Regions from separate parts of the Arthrobacter sp. Y3225116 genome, predicted to be linked through region 2. Evidence: riboswitches for the same ligand, from Rfam matches in the RefSeq annotation. Region 2 holds a riboswitch; the other holds the start of a gene.
What was found. Region 2 has a riboswitch for cyclic di-AMP ahead of AC5RV2_RS10720 (NlpC/P60 family protein). Riboswitches for the same ligand answer to the same signal wherever they lie in the genome.
Positions count from the first base shown of each region.

Region 1 (3,531 bases), on a different contig from region 2:
CTGATGGAGATCACTGCGGCCGGCGGGGCGCTGGGCATCCCGGGGCTGTACGTCACCGGCGATCCGGGCGGGATCGACGAGGCCGCGCAGAAAGGCTCGCTCTCGCTCTCGCTGGGCACGGGCTGGGCCAAGTCGCTCTCCTTCACCACGGGACAGTGCCCGGTGATGAAGTACCACCGCGGCCTGATGATGGCCATCCTGCATGACCGGGTGCAGATCGCGAAGGCCGTGAATGCCACGGCCATCCCCTTGGATGACGCGCCGAAGGGCTATGCGGAGTTCGACGCCGGTGCCGCGACCAAGTACGTGCTCGACCCCAACGGTTACATCAGCTAGGCCCCGCGACGGGCCTCGGATCTAGGAGCAAACATGGACACCGTCACACTGGAAGACGCCCGCCGGGTCATTGCCGCCGCCGAGGCCAAGGCCGCCGACATCGGCCAGCCGATGAACATCGCCGTGGCCGATGCCGGCGGAAACCTTGTCTCGCACGTGCGGATGGACGGGGCGTGGCTGGGCAGCATCGACATTTCGATCAACAAGGCCTTCACCTCGCGGGCGTTCGACATCCAGACCAAGGACCTGGGCGACAACTCGCAGCCGGGCAACCAGTTCTACGGCATCCATGCCAGCAACCACGGCCGGATCATGATCTTCGCCGGCGGCATCCCGCTCTCCCGCGACGGCCAGGTGGTCGGTTCGATCGGCGTCAGCGGCGGCTCCGGGGAGCAGGATCAGTCTGTGGCGGAGGCCGGAGCGGCGGCACTCTAACCTGGGGCTTTTCAGCGGGCGCGCCCGATCCCCGGCGTCGCCGCGTGCCGGACCGGCCGACCGGCTGTGCGGGTGTCGTCCCTCTCGTCGTCGCCGGACTTTCGGCCTAGGCTGGATCGGCCCGCCCGCCCCTCCTACTGCTTGTTGCGGTCACCACTTCGCGCATCCGCGGCTGCCGCACTCTGCGCCACGATCCGCCTGCGCAGATTTTCCAGGCGCGCGAGGTAGCGGCCGGAACGCCCACAGGGAGTTCCGGCGCGCCGTGGTATCGGTCACGGCCGGGGAGCGCCATGGGGCTCCGCGCCTCCCGCAAACACCGGCAGGACGGGTCAGAAATCGCTGCCAGGCCGCACTTCTGGTGACAAGGAACACGGATAACGAATTTGTAACGCCGCGTGTCGCTCCGGTAATTTTGAATTTGTTCCTATCTATCTAGGTAGGCACCGGTCCGCCCGTCTAACCCTGCCAGCGGACCGGAAGAATCGAGCTTTAGATCGAAGGCAGGGGCGGAGGAACCACTTACGGTGCTTGGGGGCACCTCGGGGTGAAGTCCTCACCGGTACAGTCCAACCCTGAAATCCGACTGCCGGCAGGACCGAGTGAACTCTCGCTCGAATCCGACAGCTAACTTCGCAGGCGCAAGAGAGGAAACCCTGTGAACAACCCTGTGCGCGGTCGTCGCCGTTCCGACACCCCCACGAATTCCCTGTCCAAGATCTCGCGTTCCGCCCTGGCGAAGATCACCCGTTCCAGCGAGGGCTCCCCTGCCCGCCGCGAAAAGGAAGCATCCCCCGCGGCCTACTCCCTCGCCCGCAAGACCGGCCTGGCTGCCGTTGCCGCCGGCATCCTGGCCGCGGCAGTGGTCCCGGTGGCCCAGGCCGGCGGCACTACCGACGTCGGCTCCGACCGCGCTTCGGAACAAAGCCCCGTGCAGATTCAGGCCGCCAAGGAGACCGAACTCGGGTTTGACCGGGCCAAGGTAGCCAGCAAGGGTGCCCAGGAGGAAGCCCAGGTTGCCGCCGCGGCCGCCGACAAGAAGCAGGCCGACGAAAAGGCAGCGGCCGCCAAGAAGGCCGAGGCCGAGAAGAAGGCGAAGGCCGAAGCTGCGGCCAAGAAGGAAGCTGCCGCCAAAAAGGCTGCAGCGGAGAAGAAGGCGAAGGCTGCGGCCGCAGCCAAGAAGGCCGCCGCGGCCAAGGCGAAGACCGTCGGCTTTGCGACCGGCAAGCTGGCCGCTCCGATCCCGAACATGAACCAGACCTCCGGCTTCGGCTACCGCCAGAACCCGATCACCGGTGCTGCCGGCGAGCTGCACACCGGTATTGACTACGCCATGGCCTGCGGCACCCCTGTCCATGCGGCCGACGGCGGCAAGGTCGTCGAGGCCGGCTGGCAGGTTGGCGGCGGCGGCAACCGCATCGTGGTTCAGCACGGCAGCGGGCTGAAGACCACCTACAACCACCTGCAGTCGATCGGCGTTTCTCTGGGCCAGAAGGTCGCCAAGGGCCAGGCCATCGGCCAGCTGGGCACCACCGGCAACTCCACCGGCTGCCACCTGCACTTCGAGGTCGTCAAGGACGGTCAGCTCGTGGATCCGGCCGGCTGGCTCTGACCCACCCTCGACGACGGCGGAGCTTCCGCCACCGACGACGGCGATGCCCACGCGGGCATCGCCGTCGTCGTTAAAAACCGGTCAGGCGAAGGGCTGCGACGCTCGGTCCAGCGCGGCAACTTCGTCGGCGGTCAGCTCGACATGTGTGGCGGCCATCAGCTCCGGCAGCTGTTCGGGCGTGCGGGCGCTGGCCAGCGGAGCGGTAATGCCTGGCTTGGTCAGCAGCCAGGCGAGCGCGGTCGTCGTGAGGGAGATGCCGCGCGACTGGGCGACGGTCTCCAAGGCGTCCACCACGGCGAAGCCCTCGGTCGTGAGGTAATCACGGAGCATGCCGCCGCGCGGGCTGCTGTCGGCGTCATCCGTCGAGTGGTACTTGCCGGACAGGAAACCGGAAGCGAGCGAAGAGTACGGGAACACCGAGAGGTTGTGTTCCCGGGCCAGCGGAGCGTAGCCCTGTTCGTAGTCTTTGCGGGCCACCAGGTTGTAGTGCGGCTGCAGCGCGACCGGCAGCGCAAACCCGTTCTGCTGCGCGATGTTCATCCACTCGGCGATCCGCTCCGGGGACAGGTTGGACAAGCCGATCTGGCGGACCTTGCCCTCTCTCACCAGGGCGTCGAAGGCGGCGGCCGCCTCAATCAACGGGGTGCCGTCGTCGTCGTAATGGGCGTAGTACAGGTCAATGTATTCGGTGCCCAGCCGCTGCAGCGAAGCCTCGGCGGCAGCGGCCACGTTCACCGCGGACAGTCCCTGGAGCTCCGGATGGCCGCCCACCTTCGTGGCAATGACGACCGATTCGCGGTTTTTCCGGTCCGCCATCCAGCGGCCGATGATCTCCTCGGATTCGCCCCCGCGGTTACCCGGAACCCACGCTGAGTAGCTGTCCGCGGTGTCGATGAAGTTGCCGCCGGCCTCGGTGAAGGCATCCAGCACCTGCTGCGAACCGGACTCGTCCGAGGTCCAGCCGAAGGTGTTGCCGCCCAGAGCGAGCGGGAAGATCTTGATATCCGAAGTGCCGATCAAGCGCATCGAAGGTCCTTTCGAAGGTCAGGGGCGGCCTTCGCATGCCGCTTACGTTTAACCTAGCAGCGGCGGACGCGTCCCCCGGACGCGGGGGACGGCGCAGCCTGGCGGCCGGAAGCCCCGTCGGGCAG
Region 1 covers NZ_JBNHGL010000022.1:7,472-11,002, forward strand. Annotated here, with positions in the region: gene fdhA (formaldehyde dehydrogenase, glutathione-independent) at 1-336, shown strand, start outside; gene AC5RV2_RS04250 (GlcG/HbpS family heme-binding protein) at 370-771, shown strand; cyclic di-AMP (ydaO/yuaA leader) riboswitch at 1,247-1,423, shown strand; gene AC5RV2_RS04255 (M23 family metallopeptidase) at 1,427-2,380, shown strand; gene AC5RV2_RS04260 (aldo/keto reductase) at 2,462-3,406, opposite strand.
Region 1: it holds a riboswitch for cyclic di-AMP, as region 2 does, so the genes downstream of both, AC5RV2_RS04255 (M23 family metallopeptidase) here and AC5RV2_RS10720 (NlpC/P60 family protein) in region 2, are expected to answer to the same signal.

Region 2 (3,531 bases):
GACGACGGGGTCTCCGTCTTCGGCAATCACGCTGGCTTTGCCGGTGAGCACAAGAAGCAGCGCCCGGCGGAAGGTGACAACCGCCAGGGGCTCGTAACCAGCATTCAGAACGAGTGTGCGCATGCACATTCCTCTAGGTCTGGCCAACCCGACCGGTGCTTCAGATCCCGGTCCGGGACTGGATTTTCTGCACTGACAGTCAAAGAGTATGACGGCGAGTGCGTTCCGCGCTAACTTTTTCGCCGCCTGTGGGCCGTCAGAATGGTGCCGTCGGCGGTCCGGCGGCAGGCGCGGGGCACCCGTGGGGCCCGCCTTGGGCCCTGGCCAGGCCGGTCCGCCCAGGCGTCTGTCCGCCCAGAAACGCCGACGGCCCCGGTGCACGCGCTGGGCGTGGACCGGGGCCGTCGGGACGGTCCCTGCGGACCGGAGAAGGCTGTTGCCTAGTTGACGCGGATGGCTACGTAGCCGGATCCGACGTCCGCGCTGGCCAGTGCGGTGGTGTAACCGGTCCAGCCGCCGTGGATGGCCTGGCCGTTGCCCACGTAGATGGCGATGTGCGCAACGCCTGCGCCGCCGTCGGAGTAGTAGAGCAGATCGCCCGGCTGCGGGGTGGACACCTGGGTGCCGTAGCTGAAGAACTGTGCGGGTGCCAGGTCGCCCACCGAGAAGCCGGCGGCGCGCAGGGCCTTCTCCACCATGGCGGTGCAGTCCTGCGAGATGCCGATCTGGCCGTACGCGGAGGACACGAGGGTGGAAGCCACGCCGCTGGCGGAAGCTTCGGCCTTGGCCGGCGCTGCCTTGGCCGCGGGAGCGGCGGCGGCTGCCTTGACCTCGACCGCGGGAGCGGCGGCCTGGACAGCGCCCTGGGCGGTGTCTGCGACCTCCTCGACAACCGGGGCCACTTCTTCGGCCACGGCTTCGACAACAGGCTCAGGCTCCGGGGCCGGAGTGGACTTGATGGCGGGACGCGAGAAGGTCAGCTCGACGGCACTCGAAGCCTGGACGGTGTCCACCTGCACGCGGCTGGGAACGGACACGGTGGATGCGGTGCGTTCGATGGAGGTTGACTGCGCGGGAACCGCGGCGGTCAGGGCCAATCCGGACGCGGCAGCGATCACGGCTGCCGAGCGACCCATGGATCCGGCATTGGACGAGACGGCTTTGGAAATCGTCTCCAGCGGGTTGGTGCGGACGGAAACGGCGCGGTGGCGCCCCGTAGCGGTGTCATTGAACACGTTAAAGGCCTCTCCCAATGCCTGCGAGGTGAGCTGTCGGGTTCGGATGGGAGTGCATCCGGCCGCAGCCCTCCCCGGCAATGCCTGAGAGTGCTGACGACTTAACCCCAAGGGTTCCTGTACGGAGCCCGAATTTGGTTCCCCCGCCTCTGCCCGCGAAGTTTTTTGCGAACGGACTCCGGACGGTGGCAGAGCTCGGCAATCCACCCGGAGGTCCCAGCCGTTTGGCAACTGGCACGCGTTAGAGCGTATACGATCAATCACGCATTGTCACATTCTGATCACGGCGCGGTGATGTTTTGATTACGACAGGCCCTCGGAGCCCTGCTTCCGGGCGGTTCCGGGGCGGGGCTGGTACGAAGCGTGCCGCTTGTGTCTCGGGGCTGTGCGGACGTTCCAGGCGCCGTTTCCGCGCGGGTCTTCCGCGTGGCGCCGGGCCCGTCTTTGCGGGGCCGCTCCGGACCTGTCTTCGCGGGCCGCTCTCGCGCAAGTCTTCCGCGGGCGGCTCCGGGCCGTCATCACCGCGCCGTCTCCGCGCAAGTCTTCCGCGCAAGTCTTCCGCGCGTGGCGCCGCGCCGTCGTTGCGCGCAGGTTCTCCGCGCAGGTTCTCCGCGCACCGTATTTTTAACGCCCGCAGCGCGCCCCGAAGGACGCGCCGCGAGATGGCCGTGACAGGAAGGGTTTAGCCTGCCGGGCGGATGAAGACCGGGCCGGAGCCGATGTAGGCGCTGCCCAGGACGGTGCTGTAGCCCGCCCACCCACCGTGGACCGCCTGGCCGTTGCCGACGTAGATGGCCACGTGGGCCACGCCGGCGCCGCCGTTGGCGTAGTAGATGATGTCGCCGGGCTGCGGGGTGGACACCTGGGTGCCGTAGGCAAAGAACTGCGCCGGGGCCAGGTCGCCCACCGCGAAGCCTGCCGCGCGCAGGGCGTTCTCGACCAGGGCCGTGCAGTCCTGGGCGACACCGATCTGTCCGTAGGCGGCCGCAACAATGGCGCCTGCGGCTCCGCTGGCGGCAGCCTCGCCGGCCTTCTTGACGGTCTTGGTTTCGTTCGACCCGGCGTCGTTGCCGGTCGTGGGGTTGATCTCGTTGGAGACGGCCTGGACAACCGGCTCTGGTGCGGGGGTGGAGGTAATCCCCGCGCGTTCGAAGGTCAGCTTCACGGCTGCGGAGGCCTGCACGGCTTCCACCTGCACGCGGGCCGGGGCCTCGACCCCTCGGTCTGCGCTGACAGCCTGGGCCGGGATGGTACCGGTCAGAACCAGGCCGGTAGCGGCGGCGATCACGGCACCCTGACGTCCCATGGTTCCCGCATTCGCGGACACAGCCTTGGAAATCGTCTCAAGCGGGCTCGTGCGGACGGGGGTCGCACGATGGCGGCCCGCAGTAATGCTCTTGGACACGGTCTGTACCTCTCCCAAATGCCTGCGAAGTGAGCTGTCGGGTTCGGATGGGAGTTCATCCGGCCGGCGGGCTTGCGGGCTGGTGGCCCGGGCCTGCTCGGCTTTACCCCAAGGACACCGTGCGATGTCCGGGAAGTGGTTCCCCCGCCTCTGCCATGCGATTCGGTGCGAACGAACTTCGGGCGACGGCAGAGTTCGGCATTCCGCCCGAAGGTGCCAGCCTGTTGACGACTGGCACGGGTGAAACCTTATAACAGTTTGCGGGGTGTGTCACGTTCCGGTTACGGCGTGTTCATCACAGCCAGCCGGTGGGGTCCACCAGCTTGTCGTTGACCATCACTTCGAAGTGGAGGTGGCAGCCGGTCGAGGCGCCGGTGGTGCCGCTTTGGCCCACCATCTCCCCGCGCTCCACGGTCGCCCCGACCGAGGTGTCAATGGTGCTCAGGTGGTTGTAGGTGGTCTTCAGGCCGTTGCCGTGGTCCACCACGATCCGGTTGCCGCCGCCGCCGACCTGGAAGCCCGCCTCGACGACGGTTCCGCCGGCCGCTGCGTGGACCGGGGTCCCGCAGGCTGCTCCGTAGTCCTGGCCGGTGTGCAGCTCCCCGGCGTAGCCGGTGATGGGGCTGACTCGGTAGCCGAACGGCGACGTCATGGTCAGCTCGTCCATCGGCTGCGAGAGGGAGCCTTCGCTGCTGACGACCTGGGCATTGCTGCCCGAAGCGACCATGACCTGCTTCAGCTTCGTGTCCGGGTCGAATTTGCTGGTCAGGCCGGCCCGCTCGAACGTCAGCCGGGCTTCGGTGGCGGCGGAAATGCTGCTGGCGGCCGGGGCGTCCTGCGGGGCGTCGGCAGTGGCGCCGGCCGTCGTCGGCAGCATCACTGTGAGTGCCA
Region 2 covers NZ_JBNHGL010000103.1:916-4,446, forward strand. Annotated here, with positions in the region: gene AC5RV2_RS10710 (HNH endonuclease) at 1-123, opposite strand, end outside; gene AC5RV2_RS10715 (NlpC/P60 family protein) at 441-1,235, opposite strand; cyclic di-AMP (ydaO/yuaA leader) riboswitch at 1,240-1,408, opposite strand; gene AC5RV2_RS10720 (NlpC/P60 family protein) at 1,918-2,640, opposite strand; cyclic di-AMP (ydaO/yuaA leader) riboswitch at 2,645-2,818, opposite strand; gene AC5RV2_RS10725 (M23 family metallopeptidase) at 2,936-3,531, opposite strand, start outside.